Regions from separate parts of the Actinopolyspora sabaoui genome, predicted to be linked through region 1. Evidence: riboswitches for the same ligand, from Rfam matches in the RefSeq annotation. Region 1 holds a riboswitch; the other holds the start of a gene.
What was found. Region 1 has a riboswitch for thiamine pyrophosphate ahead of thiD (bifunctional hydroxymethylpyrimidine kinase/phosphomethylpyrimidine kinase). Riboswitches for the same ligand answer to the same signal wherever they lie in the genome.
Positions count from the first base shown of each region.

Region 2: another riboswitch for thiamine pyrophosphate. It lies ahead of thiO (glycine oxidase ThiO); the one in region 1 lies ahead of thiD (bifunctional hydroxymethylpyrimidine kinase/phosphomethylpyrimidine kinase).

Region 1 covers NZ_JBMIHH010000005.1:249,627-256,697, reverse strand. Annotated here, with positions in the region: gene ACOQFL_RS11200 (coiled-coil domain-containing protein) at 1-684, shown strand, start outside; gene ACOQFL_RS11195 (hypothetical protein) at 787-1,275, shown strand; gene ACOQFL_RS11190 (polysaccharide pyruvyl transferase family protein) at 1,349-2,488, shown strand; gene tenA (thiaminase II) at 2,824-3,549, opposite strand; gene thiD (bifunctional hydroxymethylpyrimidine kinase/phosphomethylpyrimidine kinase) at 3,725-4,546, opposite strand; TPP riboswitch at 4,679-4,777, opposite strand; gene ACOQFL_RS11175 (biotin/lipoyl attachment domain-containing protein) at 4,871-5,113, opposite strand; gene ACOQFL_RS11170 (hypothetical protein) at 5,433-6,173, shown strand; gene ACOQFL_RS11165 (hypothetical protein) at 6,282-6,686, opposite strand; gene ACOQFL_RS11160 (AMP-binding protein) at 6,976-7,071, shown strand, end outside.
Region 2 covers NZ_JBMIHH010000009.1:140,486-147,556, reverse strand. Annotated here, with positions in the region: gene ACOQFL_RS17580 (FUSC family protein) at 1-439, shown strand, start outside; gene ACOQFL_RS17575 (thiazole synthase) at 560-1,324, opposite strand; gene thiS (sulfur carrier protein ThiS) at 1,327-1,527, opposite strand; gene thiO (glycine oxidase ThiO) at 1,524-2,639, opposite strand; TPP riboswitch at 2,630-2,736, opposite strand; gene thiE (thiamine phosphate synthase) at 2,875-3,549, shown strand; gene ACOQFL_RS17555 (DUF3558 family protein) at 3,577-4,104, opposite strand; gene ACOQFL_RS17550 (hypothetical protein) at 4,101-4,532, opposite strand; gene ACOQFL_RS17545 (hypothetical protein) at 4,604-5,005, opposite strand; gene ACOQFL_RS17540 (hypothetical protein) at 5,043-5,528, opposite strand; gene ACOQFL_RS17535 (hypothetical protein) at 5,533-5,898, opposite strand; partial or broken gene ACOQFL_RS17530 (thiamine phosphate synthase) at 6,085-6,393, shown strand.

The DNA.
Region 1 (7,071 bases):
CGACAGCTCAACGAACTGCGGGAACGGGAACAGCGGATGCGCCGGTCCGTCCGGGACGCCTACAAGTCGTTGATGAACGCGGCGCGGCGGGACGCGGCCGAGCTGGTGGAACGAACCCGCCGCGAATGCGGTAAGCAGGAAGCCGAGGCGGAACGGCACAGGCGGGAAACGCTGGAGGAAATCACCCGGCACCGCACGGAGCTGGAGTCGCTGCGTGATCACGTGCTGAACACGCTCGACACGGCCAGCAACACCATCGGCGCCTCCGCGGTCTCACTGCGCAAAGCGCCGGAGCAGGACGAAGCGCCGACACCGGAGGATGCCGGGCAGCAGGGTACGGCGCGGTACGACAGCACTTCCGGAAAGGAGGAGCGGGAAACGGCCGAGGCCGACCGGAAATCGGACGTGACCCGTTTCGTCACCTCGCCCACTTCGATCCCGGTACAGCTGACTCCGATCCTCCCCGAAGCGGAGGACGGCACATCGGAACCGGCCTCGGGTACCGACGGTTCCGCCCCGGAAACCTCGGTGATGGCGAGCGCCCCTGATCCACGCGTGGGTGATTACGAGCGCCCGGGGGGAGAGCAGTCGGATGCGGTGGTGACCCCCGAGGAGGGACTCACCACCGTCACCGGCGCGGCTTCCGGATCGCTGGAAGAGCAGGATCCCGCCGGTCGGAACTGACCAGGCACGGCAGGCGGAAGCGACACCGAAGGACCGCCCCACTCCGTTGACCGCGCTCGGGTGAAGGCCGTCCCGAAACAGCAGAGAGGAGCACACGCGACGATGGCGCTGGCACAGCTCACCTTCCCGGCGATCGACCTGCTCGCACTAACCTTCCTGGCCGGTTTCGGTGTGGCCACCTTGGTGTTCGTGCCGCTGTGGCGGCGCGAACACCGTCGCGGCAACCGAGCCGCGGCCAGGTCCCGACGACAGGCTCGAGTGGTGAGCGACGCACTTCAGTCGAGCCCGCCGACAGCGAGCCCGACCACGGCGAACATGCCGACAGCGAACGTGCCGACGCCCCCACCGGCGAGCACACCGGAGAATCGGCATCGGAACGAGGCCGGGGAGACCGATCCGGAATCGACCCTGCCGGACCACGAGGACGCGGCGAGCCCCTGGAACACCGAGGAGGCCGACCTCGGCACCGGACGTTCGTCCAACGCTCGCAGGAGCGAGCGGATCGAACTGTGCGCCGCCAAACACCGGGTACGATTCGGGCAGGCGAAAGCTCGGCTGCTGACGATCAGCAACGAACTCGAGCTCCACTGAGCGACGGCGCCGCGGAACGACTCCGCCGCGGTTCGTGAGCCTCGCTTCAGCACGGACCGGCCGAGGAGTACGTTTGACCGAACCTTCTCCGCAACAGGAAATCGTGTACCTGGTCGGCACCACCGGCCACCCCAACTACGGTGACGAGCACATCGCCGCCTGCTGGCTGCGCCACCTGGCACGCCAGGCACCCGACTCGGAGGTCTGGCTGGACTGCCCCAACCCCGGGCCGAGCGAGGTGCTGCTGGGGAAACTGCATCCGCACGTGCGGTTCACCGACACCCTGTGGCGACTCTGCTGGCACGCCGACTCGCGGGAGCCGTGGGAGGTGGCCTCGTTCGTGCGCCAGGCGATCCACGACCCCGGGACGGCACCACGCTGGGTCGCGGGCGTGCTCGCGGCCACCGGGGCGGACGTGGTGCACGTAATCGGTGGTGGCTACATCAACGGAATCTGGCCGCACCATCTCGGGCTGCTCGCGGCGGCCGTGGCGCTGGGGGAACGCTCCGGTGCGCGGCTGGCGATGACCGGACAGGGCCTGACGCCGTTACCCAGCGAGGCGAGGCCGTTGTTGAGTGCCCTGGCGAGGCGGTTCGACGTGGTGGACGTGCGGGACACGCCCTCGCTGGACGCGCTGGCCAACGTGCCGGACGTCACCGACACCGGCGACGACCTGTTCTTCGGGATCACGCCCCACATGTACCGGCAGGACGACTGTCCCGAGGTCATGATCTGCGTGCAGTCCGACCTGCTGAGCATGAGCCGGGCCGCGCTGGCCGGTTTCGTACTCGAGACCCTGCGGCACTGGAAAACCCCCTCCGAACGCATCGGATTCGTGGAGGGGATGCCGCTGGTGGATCGCGAGATCTACACCCTGCTGAAACACGAGTTACCCGGGGCCCGTTTCTACCCGTTCTCCGAGATCATGAATTCGGGCCTGCCCGCCAACGCCGAACAGCGGTGGTTGTCCACCCGGTTCCACACCCACCTGGTCGCCGCGGCGAGCGGAGCGGCCGGAACCGCACTGGCGATCGACGCCGACTACTACACCGGCAAACACGGTTCACTGATCGCGAGCGGGTCCGGGTGGTCGCTGAACACGGATCTGAGCATCTCGGTAGCCAAGGAGCCCGCCGGTGGATTCGATCTCGGCACGCTGGACTCGCTTCGCTCGGCCAAGGCCGAACTCGCCGCCAAAATCTACTCCCAGTAGAGCCCTGACCGGTCTCCGTAGCTACTCACTTGGCGGAACCTCCGGGGGCGCCTCGCTGCGGGTGCCCCGACATCGGGTAGCGACCTACACAACGTCGGGGCCGTCCTCGCGAGGCACTCCCCGGAGAACCCGCGGCGGTGCCGACTGCCGGCGCGGTCGGAGTGCGGCTACTCGTCGGTGCTGGCGGCCCGGCGATTTCGCGGGAAATTGACACCGCTCCGAAGCCGGGAGCCTCCCGAGCGGACCTCGCCGTTGAAGTGATCGTTTCGACGCTCACCGCGCCGAAGGCACACACCGAGCGAGGAGTCGACCGGGGACGAACTCCGGTGCGCGCGTCACTCGTGCGGTGCGGGGAGCCAGGCCGCGGTGGGCCAGCTCTCGGTCTCCCACGCGCTGTTCCAGAACAACCATTCGTACTCGCTGCACCGCACGAAGGCCGTGAGCATGCGGCGCCGCGTGTTCTCGTCGGTTCCCGCGGCGAGCCTGTCGGTGAGTTCCCTGGCACCGAGTACCGCGTTGGCGAACTCCTCGTCCGCATAGGTGGCGATCCACCGACCATAGGGGTGCCCGGCCGTCGTTCCGGTGCTCTCCAGAATCGTGCTGCCCACGTGCTGGTACACCCAGAAGCAGGGCAACAGGGCGGCGACCAGCACCGGGTAGGGCTCGCTCAGCGCGGTGGCACGCAGGTAGGAGGTGTAGGCCAGACAGGTCGGTGAGGTCTGGATCCCCGACATCTCCTCCTCGGTGAGACCGAGCTGTTCGATGTAACCGGCGTGCAGTTTGCGCTCCTCGGCCAACGCTCCGTGCGCGCTGCCTGCCAGGAAAGCCGCATCGGCGGGATCGTCGGCCCGACTCGCGGCGGCGGCCAGTGCCTGCGCGAAGCCGAACAGGTAGCGCGAGTCCTGCACGATGTAGAACGCGAACCGGTCCCGTGGCAGGCTGCCGTCGGCCAGTGCCGTGTTGAACGGGTGGTGCACGATCGCACGTTGCAGTTCGGCGGTGTAGGACCAGGCTTCGGCGCAGAAACCGCCGGGTACTGGGTCGGGAAGGCGGTAACTCATGTCTTTCCTCCGCTTCGGCGGTTCGTCGGGGCGGTTTGCGAGGTCTTCCCCTCGTGGGCCGTGTTCCCCTCTTGGGCCTCGGGAGCGATCCCTTCGAGGCGGGCCCACCGAGGAGACGGCGGTGGCAGGCCGGGACCTTCGCGGATGGTGTGCTTCGACGTCATGGACGGAGTGATCAGCTGGGCGGCGTGCTCGCAGCAGGCCACCAGCGGTAGAAGTGGTGCACCGGGCCGTGGCCCTGTCCGACGTCGAGCAGGTCGGCGGCGCGCAGCGCACCGGTGAGGTACTCCTTGGCCTCGCGCACGGCGGTGGGCCAGTCCCGCCCCAGGGCCCGCAGTGCCGCCGTGGCGGCCGAGAGGGTGCACCCCGTGCCGTGGTCGTTCTTGGTCACCACGCGCTCGTGCGCCAACATCTCGACACCGCTCGCGGTGCGCAGCACGTCCACGCTGGACTCGCCCCCCAGGTGACCGCCCTTCAGCAGCACCCGCTCGACTCCCAGCCCGGACAGCCGTTCGGCCTGAGTGGCCATTCCATCGGTACCGGTGGGCTCCGACGTACCGAGCAGATCCGCGGCTTCGGGCAGATTGGGTGTGATCAGGTCAACGCGGGGCAGCAACTCGTCCCGCAACGCGCGGACCGCGTCGGCGGCAAGCAGCCGGTCTCCGCTCTTGGCGACCATTACCGGATCCAGCACGATCTCGCGTGCCGAGTACTCGGACAACACCCTCGCGACGGTTCGGATGATCTCCGTGTCCGAGAGCATCCCGATCTTGACCGCGTCGACCCGCACGTCGTCGAACAGGGTCCGTAGCTGATCGGCCACGAAGTCCGAGGGGATCTCCCTCACCGAGGAGACTCCCGTGGTGGTCTGGGCCACGAGCGCCGTGGTCACCGCCATACCGTAGGTGCCGTGGGCGGAGAAAGTCTTCAGATCGGCCTGAATACCCGCTCCCCCACTGGGATCGGTACCGGCGATCGTGAGCACGTTCGGAATCACTGCTGCCCCTCTCACGGCTGGACGCGCACGGGGGCGTGGCGACGGCGTACGTGGCTCGTCCGGAGCGACCGCACACCGGCCCCGGAACAGCTGGAACCACCCGGCAACCGGGCATGACGGCACACGTACGAGCCGGCAACACCGCGACGTCCCTCCGCTAGTGCGAACTAGTTCAGGTTCGACGGGTCTCTCTCAGCCCGACCGAACGGCCGGGCACCCCGCGTCACTGGCCGGAGAGGGTTCGTTCGTCACCACTCCGGCGAACCTCAAGATAGCAGCGGCGGTCAACGCCGAACGGCACAACGCCGCGTCCGTCCAAGGCCGCTACTCGATCAGGCCGACCGGAAACCCCGGCAGCAACGCCTCACCCTGCCGCACCTGTTGGCGCAGCGTTCCGGTAGCCAGGGAGTGCACCCGGTCACTCCTGCCCGCGGCACGTACTTCCGCCAACGGCTGCCCAGCCCTCACCCGGCTGCCGTCCGCCGCCAACCACCGGACCAGTACGCCACTGGCGGTTTCCGGCATACGACCCTCCGGCTGTTCGGCGCAGTACAGCAACTCCGTCATCCGCTGCCTCCGACTCGCGGCCAACATGAGGCGTGTTCGTCGTCCGGTCGCTGCCAGACCGGACGGCGGGTACCTTCGAAAGGTGCAGCCTCCAAAACACACAGTCCCGGACGCAACACTGTACGGACACCTTTCGCGGAACGCGGGGCACGGTGGGAGCGACCGCCGCACTACTCGGATCCGGACGCCACGGGGGAACCGGCCGGGCACCACATCATGGAACGGCCTCCGGCGAGTTATGTCACACCGAGGGCCGCGGATGCCGCACAGCACTCCGGGATCGTGAGGCCACGCACGACGGCGGACTAGAGTTGGGGCAATGAACAGCACTACCGAAGTACTCAGCAGCACGCACGCCGGGCAGAACCCGGAGCAGGACCCGGCCGCGGTCTGGGAACCGCTGGCGGGACTCGCCGAGGCGGCAGCCGAAACCGCGAGTGGCTCCACCACGGTCGCGATCAACCGTGGTTTCGACCGCAAGGCGCGGGAGCGTGCCCGAGCGCTGCGGCAGCTGCTCGACGAGCGTGGGGTGCGAGCCACCGAGATCACCCCGGCGCCGGACAGCGAGGAACTGCTCGCCGACAGCAGTGTGGACTCGGTGATCAACCTGGTGGGCACGGGTTCCTGGCAGCCCTACCGGCTGGCCGCGAAGGAACGGGCGGCACTGCTGGCGCCGCGCCCGGAGGAGGGCGAGCCGGGCGAGAGCCTGCGGCGCGACGTGATCGCGATGAACCGGCAGGACTCCCGCAGGGACGCCGCGCTGAGCAGGGTCGTGGTGCTTCCGGAGAACGCGACGGAAGGCAGCATCACGCTCAACCGCGGCGGTGAGCCGCTGTCCATTCCCGGTGGGCAGGTCACGATCACGCTGCACGAGGGGCAACTGGACGTCCGCATCGAGGGGCCGGACTACTCCGAGCAGCACTTCACCGCGGACCGGTTGAGTCTGGAGACGCACGGTGGGCCACATCGCTTGATCCGCGACGAGATGCCGATCGCGGAGTTCGAGGGCTCGCTGGATTTCGTTTGCGAGCGGGAAGGTCTGGTCGTTCGGTCGGTCTGACCATCACCCGTTCTTCCGGCGGCTCCCGGGAGCGACCGGAGCGCGCCGAGGAATCGGGCCTCGTGCCACGACCAGCCCGTTCCGGTCGTGGCGAGTTGTCCGAAGCTCTCAACGACCCCGCCCGCCGGTGACCCGAACACCGAGGGTGGCGAGCCCGGCGAGAGCGAGCGCCGGAACCGCCAGCGCCAGTGGTGCGAGTGTCCCGGGCGTGAGGGCGTTGTGGAGAGTCCAGAGCGCGATGCACATCGCCGCACATGCCGCCAGGAACGCGGTGACCGTCAACAACCGACGGCGACGCGGGAGTTCGCGAAGTCTCGCGCGTGCGTGGGAGGGAAGTCGGCCCACGGTCACCGCGATCGGCAGCACAGCCGCCGCCAGGATCAGCAGCCCGAGGGCCGAGTCGACTCGTTCCGGCGAGTCGCCGAGCCCGATCAGCAGGCCCAGCGTTCCCACAGCCAGGATCAGCAGGGCCCGGTCGAGCACTCGCCACAGCCGCGCGTCGTAACCGCTCACCCCGCTGAGTGTGCCAGCCGATTCGGAGATCTGGACATTCCTGACGCCTCTCCCCTTCCTTGCGAGCGCCACACAAGGCATTATCTACTCACGAGTAGATAGAGTTGTGAGGTGTCGCGTGACGAGTGAGCGGACCCCTGAGAGCCGGTCGCGGAGCCCGTTGCCGAGAGCAACCGGTAAACGCCGAGTCGAGCGAGCCGAACAGGGCGCTGTAGCCCGATGGTTCGCACGACGGGCACCGGTACTGCTCGACGCCCTTACCCTGATAAGACAGGGTGTCGTCCGCCCGATGCGGCCGGACAGGCTGCTGCGGATCGCGATGGCCTACCGACGTTGGGGGATCGCGATTCCGCTCGGGTACACGGTGGGCGCGATACGCCACCCC
Region 2 (7,071 bases), on a different contig from region 1:
CGGTGCCGATCTGCGGGAACCGTTGCGAGCGGCGCACGTGCTCGCGCTGCGGCGCACCCAGGACCTGCTCGGCCTACCGGCCAAACTGGACGGTTCCGACACGGTGGAGGAGGAAGCCGAGCGCAGCAGCAGGGAGGCGGCGGTGGCGCTGGACGCGCTGCGGCAGGACCTGGCTACGCTGGCTTTCCGGCCCGACTCCGAGCGGGCGCTGGCGGTGCCGGCGCTGAGCGCGGTCGACGATCTGCTCGGCGGCAACACCACGGCGCGGATACCCGACATCCCGTCGGGGCAGGCACCCGCGACCGAGCTGCTGGCGAGTTCCCTGCTGGAGAACGCGCTGCACGCCAGGGCCGCGATCGACGAGACGTTCGGCTACAACGATCCGTGGAAGAGCTACACCATCTCGTTCGTGCGCCCGGAGCGGTTGCGGATCCGGTGAACGGCTGACTCCAGCCGTCCCGGAGGTCGCCGGGGACGGACACTTCTACGATCCGCATCGGCCGGACGGCCTGGTGCGCGACTCGAGCGAGTCGATCACCCGGATGTCCGGCCTCCACCGTCACCCCATCGGCCTGCCGGGGCTGGATGCCTCGGCCCAGTAGCGACGCGGAATCCGACCCGCCTGGGCGGCCAGCCGCCCCGCCTCCACCCCGGAGCGCATCGCGGCGGCCATCCGCTCCGGATCGTGCGCACGGGTGACGGCCGAGGCCAGCAGCACCGCGTCGCAGCCCAGCTCCATGGCGAGCGCCGCGTCCGAGGCGGTGCCGATCCCCGCGTCGAGCACGATCGGCACCGAAGCGCGGGAGCAGATCATCTCGATGTTGTGCGGGTTGCGGATGCCCAGCCCCGTACCGATCGGCGAGCCCAGCGGCATCACCGCCGCGCAGCCGAGCTGTTCCAGCCGGGTGGCGAGCGCGGGATCGTCGTTGGTGTAGGCGAGCACCACGAAGCCCTGCTCGATCAGCTGCTCGGCGGCGTCGGTCAGTTCCACCGGATCGGGCAGCAGCGTGTCCTCGTCGATCACTACTTCCAGCTTGATCCAGTTCGTGCCCAGGGCCTCGCGTGCCAGCTGCGCGGTGAGCACCGCCTCGGCCGCGCTGCGACACCCGGCGGTGTTGGGCAACGGAGCGATACCGAGCCGATGCAGCAGATCGAACACCCCGGTGGTCCCACCGGCGTCGGCGCGGCGCATCGCCACGGTGGTCAGCTCCGTACCGGAGGCGATCAGCGCCTGCTCCAGCGCGGTCAGGCTGGCCGCGCCCCCTGTACCGGTGATCAATCGCGAACCGAATTCGTGTCCGGCTATGACCAGCGGATCGTCCATGCTCATCCTCCTTGCACGGCGGTGACGATCTCCACCGTCGCGGCCGTGCCGAGTTCGGTCTCCTGCCAGCGGTCGCGGGGAACCACGGCGCCGTCCAGCGCCACGGCCACCCCGCGGGCCGGGCTCCGGAAACGTTCCAACGCGTCGGCGAGGGTCGCGCCCTGCTCGAACTCGTAGCGCTCTCCGTTGATCGTGACGTTCATCGTCGAACTCCACTTCGCTTCGGGTCGGCGGGTTCGGTCTCAGTGGGCACGTGGCCGCCCCGCAGCAGCGCGGTGACCGCGTCGGCTGTGATCGGTGCGTGCAGGAATCCGTTGCGGTGGTGCCCGGTGGCGACGAACACCCCGGGTTCCAGCCAGCCGATCAGCGGCAGGTTGTCCGGCGTGCCGGGACGCAACCCCGCCGTGGCCTCGGCCAGTTCGTACTCCCCGAGTCCGGCCACCACTCGCTCGGCGTCGCCGATCAGGTCGCGCACCCCGCCCACGGTTACCCGCGTGTCGAATCCGTTCTCGTACTGCGTGGCCCCCACGACCAGGCCGTCCGGGCGCGGCACCAGGTAGACCGGCCTGCCGTGCACCGGTCCCCTAATGGTGTGCTCGGGTGGTGGCAGCGCGGTGCTCCTGCGCCGCAACCGCAGGATCTCGCCCTTGACGGGGCGGACCAGCTCGGCCAGGTCCTCGTGCAGTTGCCCGGAGTTGCTGCCCGCCGCGATCACCACCACGTCGCAGCGCAACTCGGAATCGGGCAGCTCCACCACACCGGGACGGACGCGGTGCGCCGTTTCGGTGTGGAACTCGACCCCGGCCCGCCGCGCGGCCTCGCGCAGTGCGTCGAGCGTGGTGCGGTTGTCGACCGAGAGATCGCCCGGCACTTCCAGCCCGCCTTGCACGGCGGGAGCCAGCGAGGGTTCCAACCTGCGCAACGCCCTGCCGGAGTGCCTGGTCACCGTCCGGCCCAGCTTGGCCAGGTGCTCGGCGACCTCGTGCAGCTGCTCGCGGTCGGCGCTGTCGGCCCCGACGACGAGCGTGCCCCGCTCGCCGAGCCCGGAGGGCGCGTCGGCGGCGCGGGAAAGTTCGGCGGCGAAGTCCGGCCAGCGGCGCAATGAGGCCGCTCCCAGTTCGAGCAGCTCCTCCTCACCGAACCAGGTCTCGGCCAGCGGCGCCAGCATCCCGCCGGCGACGTGCGAAGCGCCGCTCGCCGGTTCCGGGTCGACCAGTCGTACCCGGCAGCCCAGCGTGGCCAGCCGCCACGCACAGGACAGCCCGATCACACCGCCGCCCACCAGGGCGATGTCGTGATGTCGTTCGTCGGTCAATGCTCGCTCCCTGCGCCGGCATGATCCGGATCAGGTTCGGCGGTCGGGGCTTCAGCCCCCTCTCAGTCCGTTCGGCCGGACTCCCGCGGGTACCCATCGCACAGCTTAGGTGATGAACTCCGTCCGCGTCAGGTAGCACCCGAGGAGCCACCGGTCACCCTCGGGAGAACCACCACGCGACCCGCTGGGGAATGTGACTGGCGCCACCGCCCACCGCGTGACCTACCCTGGACGCATGCCCGGAATGGACGGCTACGGAATGCGCGCCCGGCTGGATCAGTCGCGGCTGTACTTGTGCACCGACGCGCGCCGGGAACGCGGTGATCTCGCCGAGTTCGTGGACGAGGCACTGGCGGGCGGTGTGGACATCATCCAGCTGCGGGACAAGGACGAGTCCGGCGCTCCGCTGGAGGCCCGCGAGGAGCTCGAGGCGTTGCGGGTGCTGGCCGATTCCTGCGTCCGGCACGACGCTTTGCTGGCGGTCAACGACCGCGCGGACATCGCGCTGGCCGTCGACGCGGACGTGCTGCATCTGGGGCAGGACGACCTACCGGTGGAGACCGCTCGCGGCATCGTCGGCGATCAGATGATCATCGGCCGCTCCACGCACGACGTGGTGCAGGCGGACTCGGCGGCCACCGAGCGCGGGGTGGACTACTTCTGCACCGGCCCGGTGTGGACCACCCCCACGAAACCCGGCCGCGAAGCGGCGGGCATCGAGCTGGTGAGCCACGCCGCCGAGCACCACGGCCACGGCAGGCCATGGTTCGCTATCGGCGGTATCGGCCCGGAAAATCTGGACGAGGTCATGGCAGCGGGCGCCGAACGCGTGGTGGTGGTCCGCGCGATCACCGAGGCGGAGAACCCCCGAGAAGCCGCCGCACGGCTCCGCTCACGCCTGGTGAGCTAGCTATCAGCGGGCGCCAAGGCTGCCACGTCAACCGGCGAGTGACCGAATCGCAGACCTCGTGAATCGACGTGCCGTCTCACACGTGGGTGGGTCATCCGTCGAGTTCTCACTCACGTGTACTTTCAGTGACTGGCCACTCGCCACGTCGACGTACGTTGTGCAGCTCTCGTGCGGCCCGCTCGCGGATTCGCCGTACTCGAGTCTGATCACACGATAGCCCCGCACCCGAGGCAGATCGACCGCCCTGGACGACGCCATGGACCCGTTGGTCCACCGGTCTATTCCGTGATTCGTTACGACGGCGACGGTCACGGTCCCCCCGTACTTGGGCGAGTACTGACAACTCGTACCTTCCTCGTCCGAACCTTCCACGACCGAAACCGGTTGCGGCGGCGCCTTCACTTGAAGATCACGTAGTTTTGTCCGCGGAATCAGATCACACGGTCGCACATCGTCCAACGACAACTCGCGCGGTCTATCCGAAGAGCCACACGCCGTCGCCAGGGCGAACAGCACCAAAATCGCGGTTATGAACCGCACCAAACGAGCGCTCATCCGTAGTACCGCACCTTCAGCTCGGCTACTTTCGCCTGGAAACGCTGGATCAGAGCCGGAGTTACCTCGGCGACCCGTGCCACGAACTCGCGTTCGCTCAGCTCGCGCACCGTACCGGGATGGATAGTCGCGCTGAAGTCCTGCATCCCGACCGTGGATACGGCGATGCGCCCGTCGCCTGACTCGACGCTCGCCTCGACCACCCGCATCTCCTCCTCGAACTCGGAATCGTGCTGGTCATTCGGTTCGATGTTCAGATTCGTGGTGCTGATCGCCTCGCGATACTGCTTTACCCACCCTGTGTACAACCGTCGGGCCAAACCCGTCAAAGCGCGTTCCAGGAAGCGCTCGTCGATGAACTCGTACACACTCTCTCCGAACTCAAGCGTCACCTGGCTACGATCACGCAGCTCGGCTTCGAGTTCCATTCCGGGAGCTTTCGCCCGAACCCGAATTTGATCCAATCGTTCCGCCAATTCGCCCACTGCGCCATTCCCTCCTAGGTCGCCCGACCGAGCCCTTCATCGCTGGTCATTTCGTCGCCACCCATTCCTGCCAGCGCGGGGCGCGCCGAAACCAACACGGCGCGATCAGATTCCACCCCACCCGGAACCTCGTTCAGCGCCTTGGATATCTTTTTTCCGGATTCGCGGGTCTCCTTCGTGAGCTCGGCGATCGAATCCTTCATCGACTGTATGACCTGTTCCACCGATCCGGCTTCTCTGGCCATTTTCGCCGCGTCCATTCCAGCGGTGCCTACCGCGCCGACAGCCCCCACGGCCGGTATCACAGCAGCCGAGGCTCCCCCGGTGAAGGGAATCGATCCGACCGCAGCCACCGCCGCAGCAACCGAGAAAGTGAATTTCAGCTCGTTCTTCCCACAGCTCTGGACGTTGTCCAAGCCATTGAGCGTCTCCCTCGCGATCGATTCGATGTCATCACGTGCTCGGGCGCCACCGTTCCTGCTCCGCTTCCAGCGCGCCCCGCAGCACGCCGAGCAGCAGGAACTGGTTCTTGGTCACAGCAGGTAACGGATCGAGGAAGTTCCGTTTGAAGTTGTCCGCGGCCTCACCTGTCCAACTATCCAACGTGTCCCCGGCTGAACCAATCCGTGTGAGGTCTGGATTCGCCTTGATGTTCCCACCGTTGATCGGGTCCTTCATCTCTCCGGAGGACAGCTGCTCCATCGCTCTTCCCAGCGCCGTGATTGGTGCATCGTAGGAGCCGGGGTCGGGGATATCGAAGAAGGGTTCGAAGTGTGGTACGGCCACTCCCTCGTATTTCCGCTGGATCTCCTGGTAGTTGACCCCTTTGGAACCACTGGGGCCACCCTGATCAGCCGTGTTCACCTTGTGGTCATATTCGACCTCAGCAGCGCGCTGCTCTATCTCTTTCGCTCGCTGCATCAAAACGTCAAAGCTCATGTGCTCACTCCGGTTCCGGCTGACCACGCTCGTCAATCAGCTGCTGTAGTCGCGCCGCTGCGGCCCGGTCGTCTTCCGCGTACTGCTGGGCCGCCTGATTCAACGCATCGGCGGTCTCGTCCAGATTTCTTCGGGTTGTGCGCAACAGATCGATGACGGGGTGGTGCGCCTGCTGGTACTTATCCGATACCGCGCCCTGCTCGGAGACGAACTGTTCAGGCACGCTTGAGATCCCATTTATCCCCTCCAGCGCGCTTGCGCACTTGTCGATCGCGCTATCGTACGCACCGGACACCATCGGGAGGTCGGAATTGGCGACCTGTTTCAGCTCGTACAGGTCGGTACCGAACTCCTTGCCCGTGTGTGCCATGTATCTGCCCTTCGATTGGTTTGACAGCCCCTATGCTATCGCTCGTAACGGCACGGAAAGTCTGAATCCACGAAAATGAGCGAAGAGCAGATGCTCCTTCCGGACGTATTCCTGCCGAGTAGCCATCGTCTTTCCAACTCATGGGGTTCGAACGCCGACGGGGGGTGGTCCGGAGTTTCCCCATCGAGCACGCACGACGTGGTGCAGGCGGAGTCGGCGGCCACCGAGCGCGGGGTGGACTACTTCTGCACCAACCCGGTGTGGACCACCCCCACGAAACCCGGCCGCGAAGCGGCGGGCATCGAGCTGGTGAGCCACGCCGCCGAGCACCACGGCCACGGCAGGCCATGGTTCGCGATCGGCGGTATCGGCCCGGAAAATCTGGACGAGGTCATGGCAGCGGGCGCCGAACGCGTGGTGGTGGTCCGCGCGATCACCGAGGCGGAGAACCCCCGAGAAGCCGCCGCACGGCTCCGCTCACGCCTGGCGGGCTGACCCCGATCACGAGGCACGGCGGACAAGCGGAGCGGCTCGACTGCGAGCCGAATCGGAACGAGACCACTCCTCGCCCGGCCGTACGTCCCGACGATCGGCGGCCCGCCCGGCGATTTCGCGAGAAATTGACGCCCCCTGCGTACCATCGCATTCTCGGAACGGTGGCGCGGCGATTTCGCGAGAAATTGACGGAGCGCGCTCTGGTGACGGCGACCCCCGCTGGGAGGGGGCCGGGGGCCGCCGCCCGGAGTCGTTCCCGTCGTTCGCACGTCGACGGGACCGAACACCGTCCTCGGGACGGGGCGCCGCCGCTGCTGCCCCGCCGGAACTCCACTGCGTCCTGCCGCACCGGCTGTGCCGTTGTCCGCTTCCAGCACTCCTGATGCCGAATCGCGGTCGATCACCACGCGGCTCGAACAGCGTCAATTTCCCGCGAAATCGCCGCGCCGTTGGGGCGAGGTGGCCCCGTGGCCGTCAATTTCTCGCGAAATCGCCGCGCCCTCGACGCAGGGCCGAGCTCCCACCACTCCCGCGGGCCGCACCCCGAGCACCCTCGTGGTCGGCACCGCCGCGGGTTCTCGGGTGCGGCTCTCGCGAGGAAGGCCCGAGGTTGGGTAGCTCGCTACCCGGTGTCGGGCCCCCGCAGTGAGAGCCGTGCCAGAGGTTCCGCCGAGCAAG